Regions from separate parts of the Congregibacter litoralis KT71 genome, predicted to be linked through region 1. Evidence: riboswitches for the same ligand, from Rfam matches in the RefSeq annotation. Region 1 holds a riboswitch; the other holds the start of a gene.
The links. Region 1 has a riboswitch for S-adenosylmethionine ahead of KT71_RS13910 (hypothetical protein). Riboswitches for the same ligand answer to the same signal wherever they lie in the genome.

Region 1 (5,950 bases):
CTATGGGTCTTTGCTGATTGGTATTGTTTCCAAAGTAGTCATTCAACTCGATGTTTACATCGCTATCTATGCTTCGCCCTGGTTGATTAGACCGCATTACCCATATCAGTAGGTCGGCATTGGCGATCTTTGAAACAGTTTCATCTACTGACTTGGCTCCTCGATCAATGCCTGGAGTATCTATGATGTATGTATCAAAGCCATCGGAGAGAGAGAATTCGTATGCGGAGTCAGTCTCAGTCGTGGGGGTTAGGCCTGACTCCGCCTTAAATTGATCGAGAATCGCGTTGATCAACGAAGACTTCCCAGAACTTGTCTGACCAATAACCATAATCCTGATTGGTCCGACCTCTCTCGCCGCGATATCACGGTCTTTCTGAATGTCTTGAGCAAAGTCCAGCTCATCATTCGCTCTTTTAAACATCCCTGAGTAGAGGTCGATCGCGACGCTCGCTACCTCTAGCAGATAGGCTCTTTTCAGGTTGTAGATTAGGTTTTCCAATGCCTGGTCACTAAGTGGGCCTAGCAAGGCCGACGCGAGCTCCTTCAATACGCCGGGTATACTAAATGCGGAGTAAACGCGATAAGCTTTGTAGGCGTTTTGAAGTTTGGTTCCATGTGACTGATAGATGTCCCAGGCCTGCAAAACCGTTGACACCTTTATGTCTCCCGAAAAAGGTACGTTCTCAATCAGCACCTTACGATACCGAGTGGCAAGAACTTCCGCTGCAAGTAGGGCCTCTGGAACTGTTGCTGCATACTCAGAGTGCGTTTGGGTTTTGTTCCAGCTTGCTGAAATCTTCCGAAGAACACTCATTGAGTGGTGTGGGATCGCGTCTAGCCGGCTATCTTTCTTTAATAGATCCGTAATGACGGCACTCGTTTCGTCCCAAACGCTTTGTTGAAACGTACCCCAAGTGGGATTCGCCTGTACCATATCTGTGGCCTGGCTGTCGGTAGTGGGTGATGTGCGGTTTCGCCAAATTAGCCAGCCAGATAGCCCCGATATGACGGCTATTACGCCAATGGCAGAAATCAGGCTCCAGCTATAAAATGTATTTCGATAGATGCTTAGCGCACCTTGCACAATTAGCAAGGTCAGCACGGGAAGGGTGCTTATTAGGAGTAGTGCTGGCCACTTGAAAATTAGGTTACGCACTTTTTTCGCCGGATTGAATGTCCCAGTTTCCTCGGTTTAACGCTTGCTCATACACTGACTTAAGCTCATCGATATCAACCTCCTGCCCATTCCGTTTTTGATACATGTAGTAGCAGGCGCCTCGGCCTAACGCAAAAGTCAGTCCAAACGACAGGGCCATAGCAGTGGCTTGCCCGATAGTTTGTCCCCAGACCGGGATAAAGCGACCGACCTGCGTTACCAATGCCCGTGAGCCGTAAGACGTGGCAAAGCCGGCGCCAAGGCAGCCGATAAACTCAAGTATTTCTTGCTTGTGCCACGCAAGACCATAAGCCTCTGCAAGTTGGTACAGCATTTTGATCTGTACTGATGGTACGGCTATCAAGCCTACTCCAGGTACCAGATCTGCGGACGCTGCAGCACCGCTGTGCCAGAGGATCTTTTCTCGCTGATTCAGATAAATCTTTTCCTCATGCGTTGTTGCCACGTTTTGGCGCAAGAACACTGCTGCCGATGGCATCATCTCTGACAAGCGCTCTCGAAGTGCTTCGACGTTCGTTTTGGTCGAAAAATCGACAACAACGAACGGCAAGTTCATTTTTAGCTGCCTTTTGAGGAGATTATGCAGGTGGTTGACAGCTCTTTTCGATTCCGCTGGATCATTTATGCCGTGCGGAGTGGTGTAGATCACAAGAACGCGTTCGAGTGACTGTTTTTGTAGTTTCGAGAGTGTCTCTATTACTGCCGACTGCTCTGGATCGTCTATCTTGATGACCACCAGAATCGCGTGCGTATTATTTGAAGCTTCGCTAACATCATCGGTCGCGACATAGCCAGCTTCGCTCAGTCCTCGGGTATCCAAGAACTCCATAATTGGCTGTTCAGTGGGATATAGGTATCGTGTGATCTCCCCGGTACATGGCTCAAAACCGTTGCCAATCTCGATATCGCTTTGGCCGGTGATCTCGGAGATAAGTGAGCTTTTTCCTGCACCGGTTTTACCGAGAAGCCAGATCCGGGGGACGTGTTGATGCAGGTACGTTTCGAGTTGATCCAGTTCTGGATCAACGTCCGCTAGCACGCTGCGTTGGAGTAAGTCGCGATATGTGTCCAACGAAAGCCATTGATTCTGAGAGGGTTTCGACGGTTCGGAAGTTGTTTCCGATTGGGTGTTACCCAAAATACTTTTTGCTTCTTGTATCCCCATTGCGCCAGACGTGACGGACCCAAGCAGACGCTCCGCGGGTTCAGATGATATCGTCCGTGAGCTGACGGCCTTTCTAAGCTGTTTTACAAAGTCGTAGTAAGAGTCCTTGTTGTCTATTTCAAATTGTTGGATGGGTACATCGATGGCCTCGTAGCCACTGCTAGTTTCTGCACTTGCGAGGCGCTTTTTGAGCCTCTCGTAGATTGATTTCTTGGCTCGGTCTTGGACTTCACCGTTTCGAATTAGTCGTGTGGCACCATAGCCAAGTGCGCCGCCAGCGAGCCCGGCTCCAACCACCCAGCCGATTGGGGTGGTGGCAATAAAGATACCGCCTAAAGCGCCGCCAAGAGTACTGGATCCGAGTATTGTGGTTGCGCCAACCGCGGCAGCAACGGATCCGGACGCGGCAACGCCCCCAGTCACGCCGAGACTTGTGCTGATCAAGTCCCCAGCTAGTCCGATTTTGTCTGGTCGAGCCTTCTCCAGGCGCTTAAGTGCCGATAGCAACTCCTTGCGCGACTGGCTGTCTGATCTGTCAGTTGGTCGCATCTGCAAATGCCAGCTTGAGCACGTTGAGAAACCACTGCAGGAAGGATTTTGCCATCGCTACAATATCAGCGAACGTGTTGATTAATGTTCCCTCTAAACTGCCAGATAACGGTTTTCCGCTGTCCAATCTAAATCCTATGCTGGCACTCACTGCAGCAGCTATCGGGGTGAGAATCGGGCCGATTATAGGCACGGCTGCTAGGAGAGTATGCAGCACTGCGCCAATTGCCAATCCAATGGTTAGGTGAGGAAACTTTGCAATGAATTCCATTATTTCGTAAACAATGAGCTTGCCAACGTACACAATTTCTCCACCAACCTCCCTTGTTACGTCCCACAACGCTGTGAGTCTTGTGACAATTTCCATTGGAAGATCACTATTGATCAACGTGACGAAGAAATCGTCCCGATCGTCTAGTGTTACTTTTGGTGTAAGCAGTCTCAGCTCTACAAGAGCATCAGTCTGGGTCATTACCTGCGACACTTTTTTCTCCTTTTCGGCATTCTATGGCGGTCCACTTCGATTGTGACATTCGCCTTATTAATGCGAGACCAATCCATCCTCTAGCATATGGTACTTCGAACGGCCGGTCGCTTATTGACTTAGATCAGCCATTTGGACCGGACAAATTAGGCGAATTTCGGTTTGCCTCCGGAGATCGTATCGGTTGCACCTAAATTATCTCGCCTACAAGGTATCCCGGGTTTTCTGGGTGTCCAGTGTGAAACCTCAAAGTATCAGTTCATTCATCGAGTACAACAATCGCTGCTGTGGTGGGTATTGTTCAAGATGCGTCTTACAGATAGCTCTTTTGGGGGTTGCAAAACGTGACGGTTGTCACGTAGTCGATAACGTTTTGCCTGATGAACAAGCCATTTGATCTTGGCTATGAGATGATAAAGGGGCATCAAGAGGGGTTCGTCCCCACCAACCGCCCACTCCGGGAACGGTGGTTAATCGATGCGCCATAGGCCCTGCTGCGCAGGTATGGAACAAAAAGGAGATATTCCGTGCGCGACCCTCAATTTTTAACTCCGGCTTCTGCACTATTCAGTGACGTTGAGCTCCTGTCTTTAAAAGCGTTCTACGCGGGCGAACAGGCGAGCTCTATCAGCAAGCGATTACCTAATCCATGGCCACTGGTGGCTCGACACAGGGCGCAGGATAGAACCGCCTTTCAGGCTACGAAGACTGTACTCGACGCCTTGTATTCTTCTCTATGATTCCGAAGCTACCGGTAATGAGCTGCGTTCAACAGCACAGTACATAGCGATACTTAACAGAACAGGTACGCCGCCGATTTAAGTACCAACTTGCGGGCGGGATAAAAATGCAGCTAAAGCGGCTGATCTGGCTTCTGTTCCCCGAGCTGATTAACGCCGACTATTCTCGGGGATTAGGAGTTACAACATGACTGCGAAAAATGAGACGTTTGAGCTGGTGGATGTTGATCCATGGGGCAAGAATAATGGGGGCCTCGTTCCCAAAAATGCCTCGCTGGTGTGTATTTACGGGCTCAATTTGGGCCCGGACTCGATTACTGAGGCGCTGTATCTGCGCATCTTCAATGAACATGTAGAGCTCTGGTTCGCGCACCCTAGATCACACGATCTCGACAACGCTGCATCACCATCCTCGTTGGCTTTTTCAGATAAACAGGCTCGAGCAGTTCTGGCGAATCGTTCTGGTGATACCAATACCGATGCGCAGAGTCTTTTCATTGCGTTGATACGTGCACGCTGGGGGCACGCGTGGCCCGGAAGATTCTATGTGCCAGGTGTTCTGTCAGAGCAGGTCTATCAGAAGACTCTTACCGGGATTGCTCGCGAGGGCGATCTGATGGCCTCCCAGGCGTCTGCTATTGAAACCTCCGTGGTTCGTACAGCCCGAGAGTTACGCCTGCAGCCGGAGCCCACAGGTACATCCCCAAGTGCCTGGCGGGCCCGCTGCTCTGAGACAAACCATTCGCTGTACATAAGCACTGACTCCAATACCTTTGGTTGTGGCTACTGTCGTCGAAAGGGTGGAGAAGACGAACTGCGTGCTTTTGTTGGCGATAGGAGACAAGGAGGAGCACCACCCACGATGGTGGCCCAAGGCCGTGAGGACGAGAATTCATGATCTCCCGACGGCAGTTCCTCCTCGGTGCCGCTACAGGATTTGTATTGCCACGATTTTATGAGCGAGCAGTTAACTTCTTTGACAATCATGGTGAGGCGCTTCTTCAGGCACCTAAGTCAGCCCATACGACCGTCATCGCGTCACGTGAAATCACAGACAGCTTTACGCTGTATCTCGGTGACCCATCAGAGGAGCCGCCGGAAATGACGCTACGGCAGTTTGTCGAGCGCTATTCTTTTGAGCCGGTTGAAGAGGCGTTGGCGGAATGGGCTGAGACTGGCATCGAGCCCGATGACACGCTGGATTGGTCTACCGTTTGCGACGCTTGGTGTCTGCACGACAGTCCTAATGTCCGTGCGTATGAGCTGCTGTGTGATCTGGATCTGGGGCCCAACTCGTCAGCCGATTCACCGGTAGGAGAGGTGAGGTTTTGAGGTCGGTCGGAATTCGTGGAGTCCATCGGATCGTTTATCTTTACGATCTGGAGGACAACGATGGAAAGAATCCCCAAGGCATCTTACACGCCGGAGTTCCGGGCTGAGGCCGTGAAGCTGGTTGAGTCGACCGGCATGTCGGTGGCGAAGGCGGCAGAGCGGCTGTCGATCCCCAAGAGCAGTCTCAGTAACTGGGTGCGTGCAGCCCGGGCAGGAAAGCTGAAGCAGGTGGGTGAGCATCAGCGCGCACCCACAGAGCTTGAGATGGAGCTGGCCCGTGCCCGGCGTGAGCTCGCTGAGGTCAAGCAGGAGCGCGATCTGCTAAAAAAGTTTGCGGCGTACTTCGCGAAGGAATCCCGGTGAGGTACGCGCAGATTCACCGGCTACGGCACGAGCACTCTGTCGCCGCGATGTGCCGTCTGCTGGACGTATCCGAGAGCGGCTACTACGCCTGGCGCAAGCGGCCGCCGTCACCACGGTCGAAGGCGAACGCGCGTTTG
Region 2 (5,950 bases), 650 kb from region 1:
CCCGCAGCAGCATTCGGGCTCAAATAATACTTTGTTTCTGGATGTCGCTTTTCGATGACGTCAATCAGTTTTTTGTGGATCGGTTGGCTGGGTGCTTGTGGCGCGGGTATGTCCCAGCAGTCATCGCCAATTACTAAACCTCCTGATTGCCATTTCAAATATGATCCATTGGCCTTGGTGGACATGTGCAGATCCGAAAGCTTCATATGTCGAGTGCGAGAAGCTTTAAAGTCGGCAAATTCTACTGTCGGATCAGTAATATCGGGCCTAGTGCGTCTTTGCAGCTCTGTTTTCAATCTTTTTCCGATCCAGCTTGCTACCGGCACCGAAACGGCGTTCCCAAGAGCCTGGTAGCGCGGTGTATCCATATCTGCGACATCTATAGCTTCAGTTTTACTTAATTCAGTCCAGCCAGGAGGAAAACCCTGTAAACCCTCGCATTCCACGGGAGTGAGGCGACGCACATCTGAATCATACGACACATATGTCCGACTCCAGTCTGTTCCTGTGTGTCTTCCTGATGTAGCTGCTAGGCAATAAGCAACTTCAGCTACCTTTGCTCCAGTGACAGTACATTCACTTGAGTTCAAGAATCCCGCTCTCTGATTCGCCGGTTTGGAGCCAACGGCGTTTTCGTAAAGGGTTGAAACTGCTGCTCTCGCATTATCGTGAAAAGCGCAAATAAAAACTCGTGGCCGGGACTGGGGTGAGCCAAAGTATCTGGAATTCATAACACGCCAGGAGATGCTGTATCCCATAGAAGATAGTGTTTCCAACACTATTCGAAAGTCTTGCCCATTGTGAGAGCTTAAAAGGCCAAGCACATTTTCGATCAGTAGTACTCTCGGTTTTTTCTTTTCAATAAGCTCGGCAAATGGGAAAAACAATCCGGAATTTTTCCCTTTCAGTCCATGTCTTGGCTTAGAGCCGCGAGCAACAGAAACGTCTTGGCAGGGAAAGCCACCACACCAAAGATTTGCATCAGGTATCGAGGCAGGCCCCAGGGTAGTGATGTCTTTCTCTAGAGCGGTGTTTGGCCAATTCTTCTTCAGGATTTTTTGGCAATAGGCATTAATTTCGCAGTGCATCTGTGGTTGAAATCCGTGGCGCTCAAGTGCCAAGTCGAAACCACCTATCCCTGCAAAGAAAGAATTAAACGAAAGGTTTGATTTAGCAATCTTCATTGCGATCTCTAGTCATCTACTTGCCTGGAGTGTCTCGATCACGATCTTTCACGATAATGTGACCTTGAATTGCAAATTGTTGTTTTTCAGAGTGTTCTTTTGTGAGCCGAGCAATAAGCGTGAACTTCTTGTGCCCTTTGTCCTTGCAATACTGCTCAAAGCGTTCGGCTTCGATTGCTGACAACAGCACTGACACTCTTTCCACTTTTCACTACTCAAAGTCCTTACTAACGATATCAGTGAGAGGAGGCAAAAGCCACGTAAGTGCACACAAGTACGCATAATACGTGTAGTCAAACTGTACACATCAGAGGGAGTGCCAACACTCTGCTATGTAGTGTTTTTGGGTAAGGCTCGCCGTAGCGAGGGTTTTTTTGGACATGAAGCCCCTGAGCCAAATGTCAGTCCAATGCCCCTTGAATTATCGATAGATGTATCTCCGCTGATCAATGGGTCGTCAGCACGGCAGATTCAAAAAGAGCATAGGCGTTACGACTTAATTGTGGATGGCGACCCGTCCCAACACATTTCCTTCAAGCTTGGAGGGCTTCTCGGTACATTACTTATCAGTGATACTCTTAGCATGAAGGCAAGAATACGCTGAAGTTGCGTATCAGGGATGGAGGGTGATTTAAACAAAGCTCTCGTTGGGGGTTGCGCTATCTTAGATAGGGATAACTTGATGGTCGAGTGGGAGAATGTGGTGGTGAAGCTCTGTTCAAAGAACAGAGTCGAAATATTTATCAATGAGAGGCAGCTGGGAACCTTCGAGCTTCATCAGACTGAGTTACTGGATGACCGAACAAAGAAACTTAGCAAGGCTGGTGCAGTTCTACTGCAGTTAGCGTCTAAGCCTCGTTATTCCCGAAGAGGTGGCATGAAGCCTACCATTGCCGATAAGAACGTTATAAGTAAGCTGAGAATAGCCCTGAAAGCATTTGTTGGGTGCTCTTCAGATCCTTTTCACCCACTTTCCTATGCGAATGGATGGGTGGCTAAGTTTCGAGTAGAGGACCATTTAAAGGGATAAAGTCACAGACGACTGCTACGGCTCCGTCCGCTAGCTATGCACATTGGTATGGATTGCGGTCCGAAGTTAACCACTGCACAGGCCTCACGCGGATTCATGTAAGAAGCTCGCGTTTGGCACGCCCTCATTGGTTTTATAGTTGGGTTGCAAAATTGCTTTAGACTGAAATTTTGTGATCGAGATCAGTCCTTAAGTCCGTGAGGGTTTACTTTTCCCCGTAAAACTGTAACTCTCCCGACTGCATCAAGAGGGGCATAGCCCCACCAACCGCCCACTCCGGGAACGGTGGTCCAAATGATGCGCCAATGGCTCTGCATTGCAGACATGGAACATAAAGGAGACCTGCCATGAATACCCCTTTGCCTGTTGTTATTGCTCAATCACCCTTCAGTGATGACGAGCTGCAGTCCTTAAAAGCCTTTTACGCAGGGGAGCGTGTTCGCTCCATCCGCAAGCGTTTGCCCAATCCATGGCCGTTGATCGCTCGGCACCGTGCTCTTGCGCATAGTGAATTCGCCATTGTGATGGACGCGCCCGCTGCATTGGTTTGTGAGTTATGAGGCGTCGTGATTTTCTTAGGGGTAGCGCTTTCTCTCTCGCCGCCCCCTCTGTCGTGTGTTCAGAGCAGTCGACAGATGGACCGCTGTATACACCGCCAAAGGATCGGTTTGTCACTGTTCAGATGACGCCCGATGACGATGACCCGCGTTGGGAGTTCTACCCAAAATATAGGGTGCTTTGGGCGGACGTTGATTTGCAGACGGGTCACTACGATTTGTTGGAAGCAGATGATCCTATGTATGCCTGGCCCCTAGCGAACTGGTGGTGCAACGAAATCGAATTCGATGACTCCGAATGGGATGGTATCGGTGCGCCATCTGGAGTTCTTGATGGGTACCCTTGGAAGGAATGTTACGGACGCATATTTTTCTTGGCGCCCGGCATGCGCGGCATCATCCCGCGGTACGTGAAGGCCCCAAGATCTTGGGATATCTTTCACGGGTTGGTGCCGAGATATAACCGAGACCGACGGGATGACCTTAGTATCAAGTGGGTCAACGTTGACCTTCTCACAGGTCATTATGTCGAATGCGCCCCGGACGATCGTATTTACGACGTGTATACAACCTGGGATGTCTGGGCATGAGGTGCTTTGTGGGATGCTATGAAGGCTGCTCATCATGAACAGTCGCATTTCGAAGCCACTTTTGGGCTTACTGCGATCGCGATTTGAGTTGGATTGGCACGGTATTCACGGAGTTCGTCACTGGGCACGAGTCAGACGCAATGGGTTGCTACTTGCGCAGAGCACCGGAGCCGACGTGGCTGTCGTGGAGTACTTCGCGTTTGTTCACGATGTGGCTCGCGTCAATGACGACTATGACCCATGGCATGGCGAGCGGGCCGCAGAGTTTGCTTTTTCGCTATGTCCGCAAACTATTGACTTGAAACGATCTCAGCTGAAAAAACTGACCGATGCGTGTAGAGAGCATAGCGAGGGGTATACAGAAGCCGACATCACGGTGATGACTTGCTGGGATGCAGATCGACTCGATCTTGGGCGTGTTGGAATCAGGCCCAACCCTGAATACCTCTGTACCTCAGCCGCTAAAGATCCTGGCGTATTGGAAGCGGCCTACCGGCGATCGCTGCCGGACTATCACGTTTAGAAAAACGCACTAACTCGCATGGCATCTGACCCTAACTCCAGAGGTTTAGCGGCCGTAAGTGCATTGGCGCGGTGCTGAAACGAGTAAAGGGTAATTTTATGCAGAATCAAACAGAAGATGACAGGGCGCAGATCGTCGATCCGTGGGTGAAGCAGGCCGACAATCGACTGCGGAGTCCAGAAAGTGCGCAGTTGATTACAGCTATCTCCTTTAAGTCCAACGGGATCGTCGAGATGACTTTTCTTTCCAATGGATGAATGTGGAGCTGCTGATTTTCTAAATGGCTGAATGCCTCAGATGACCCTGTTTATGACTTCGAGTTAGCGAATGGTTTGTACCGTACTCAACGCTCAACGATTCACAACATTGAAGTACAGCCGCCGATTTAAGCACCAACTTGCGGGCGGGATAAAAATGCAGCTAAAGCGGCTGATCTGGCTCCTGATCCCCGAGCTGATTTATGCCGATTATCCTTGGGGAGTAGGAGATTTGACATGTCTAAAGAGAATCACGCGTTCGAAGTCGTGTACGTTGACCCGTGGGTCAAGCGTCATGGGGCGGCAGTCCCCCGGGGCGCTTTACTGGTCTGTGTATACAGCCTCAATTTGGGGGTCGCCTCCGTTAACGAGGCGCTATATGTAAGACAACTCGGTGATCATGCCGAACTCTGGCTTGCGCACCCCGACGCCCTCGATTTTGAGCCGGCATCGCCAGCAACCCTGCCGGTGTCCTGTAGGCAGGGCCTGACAGTGCGGGCGCTTTGTTCCACCAACACAGATGACGTTGCGCAGAACCTATTCATTACGTTGGTACGTTCCCGCTGGGGGCATGCTTGGCCCGGCAGGTTGTATCTGGCGGGTGTGTTTTCAGAACAAGTTTATGAGGAGACCGTTGCAGGGCTGGAGCGAGAGGGCGATGCGATGGCTATTCAGGCGTCTGCTAAGGAAACCTCGGTGGTGCGCGCTGCCCGGGAGCTACGTCTGCAGCCTGAACCCACAGGCACCGCCCCAACTGCGTGGCGGGCCCGTTGTCCGGAGACAAACCATTCGCTCTACATCAGCACGGCGTCCAACTCTTTTGGTTGCGGCTACTGCCGTCGTAAGGGCGGAGAAGACGAACTGCGCACCTTTGTAGATGAAAGGAGGGGACGGGGTAGAGCGTCGGAGGACGCTGGCAAAGGCTGTGAGGGTGAGACGCCATGATCTCACGACGACAGTTCCTTCTCGGCACCGCGACAGGGTTTGTGTTGCCACGATTCTTTGAACGGGCATTGAGTGTATTCGAAAATCACGGCGAGGCGCTGCTTCAGGCATCGACAGAGGCGCATACGACGGTCATTGCGTCCCGTGACTTCACCGACAATTTCACGCTTTACCTGGGTAACCCGTCCGAGGAGCCGCCGGAGATGACGCTACGGGAGTTTGTCGAGCGCTATTCTTTTGAGCCGGTTGAAGAGGCGTTGGCGGAATGGGCGGACACTGGCATCGAGCCTGATGACACGCTGGATTGGTCTACCGTTTGCGACGCTTGGTGTCTGCATGACAGCCCTAATGCCCGTGCGTATGAGTTGCTGTGTGATCTGGATCTAGGTCCAAATTCATCAATCGATTCACCGATAGGAGAGGTGAGGTTTATTAATGGTCCATGCCCAGGCAACGACTACAAAGGTGTTGAGTTACCGACGGCACTGGATGTCAGCCTGTTGCAGCATCGACTGAACCGCCTTCAGACGGGCGTGAGAATAGTTATGGGCTAGCGGTCAGTGCGAGGGCGACAAAGTATCAGCACCTGGACATGCTAGCTCTCAACCACGGGATAGCACGCATCCCCCCACAAAGTATTCGGGTGCTCCATCATTACCAATATCATCGTGGGCACTAGTTCACCCAGAAACTTTGAGCAGTCCCGCAGCTGATCGCGATTAATGCTGCCGTTCCAGGTGGCGCCGCCGTGCATTAATTGGTTCCGCAGTGTGTAGAGTCGAGTCAATACAATGCTCAAAACCGTAGCCGTGTCACTACGTGCCAGTGCTCTATGAGCACCTGACTTTGATTCGACGAAGCGTG

Region 2: it holds a riboswitch for S-adenosylmethionine, as region 1 does, so the genes downstream of both, KT71_RS16855 (hypothetical protein) here and KT71_RS13910 (hypothetical protein) in region 1, are expected to answer to the same signal.

What each region holds. Positions count from the first base shown of each region.
Region 1 is NZ_CM002299.1:3,057,363-3,063,312, reverse strand. It holds gene KT71_RS13925 (GTPase) at 1-1,105, opposite strand, end outside; gene KT71_RS19790 (YcjF family protein) at 1,152-2,789, opposite strand; gene KT71_RS13915 (hypothetical protein) at 2,881-3,378, opposite strand; SAM-I-IV-variant riboswitch at 3,795-3,903, shown strand; gene KT71_RS13910 (hypothetical protein) at 4,306-5,016, shown strand; gene KT71_RS13905 (hypothetical protein) at 5,013-5,450, shown strand; one part of gene KT71_RS13895 (IS3 family transposase) at 5,511-5,781, shown strand; one part of gene KT71_RS13895 (IS3 family transposase) at 5,781-5,950, shown strand, end outside.
Region 2 is NZ_CM002299.1:3,710,581-3,716,530, reverse strand. It holds gene KT71_RS16865 (DNA cytosine methyltransferase) at 1-1,184, opposite strand, end outside; gene KT71_RS20635 (hypothetical protein) at 1,201-1,389, opposite strand; SAM-I-IV-variant riboswitch at 2,450-2,559, shown strand; gene KT71_RS16855 (hypothetical protein) at 2,562-2,774, shown strand; gene KT71_RS16845 (hypothetical protein) at 3,537-3,884, shown strand; gene KT71_RS20810 (hypothetical protein) at 3,983-4,141, shown strand; gene KT71_RS16840 (hypothetical protein) at 4,379-5,086, shown strand; gene KT71_RS16835 (hypothetical protein) at 5,083-5,640, shown strand; gene KT71_RS16830 (HEPN domain-containing protein) at 5,682-5,950, opposite strand, start outside.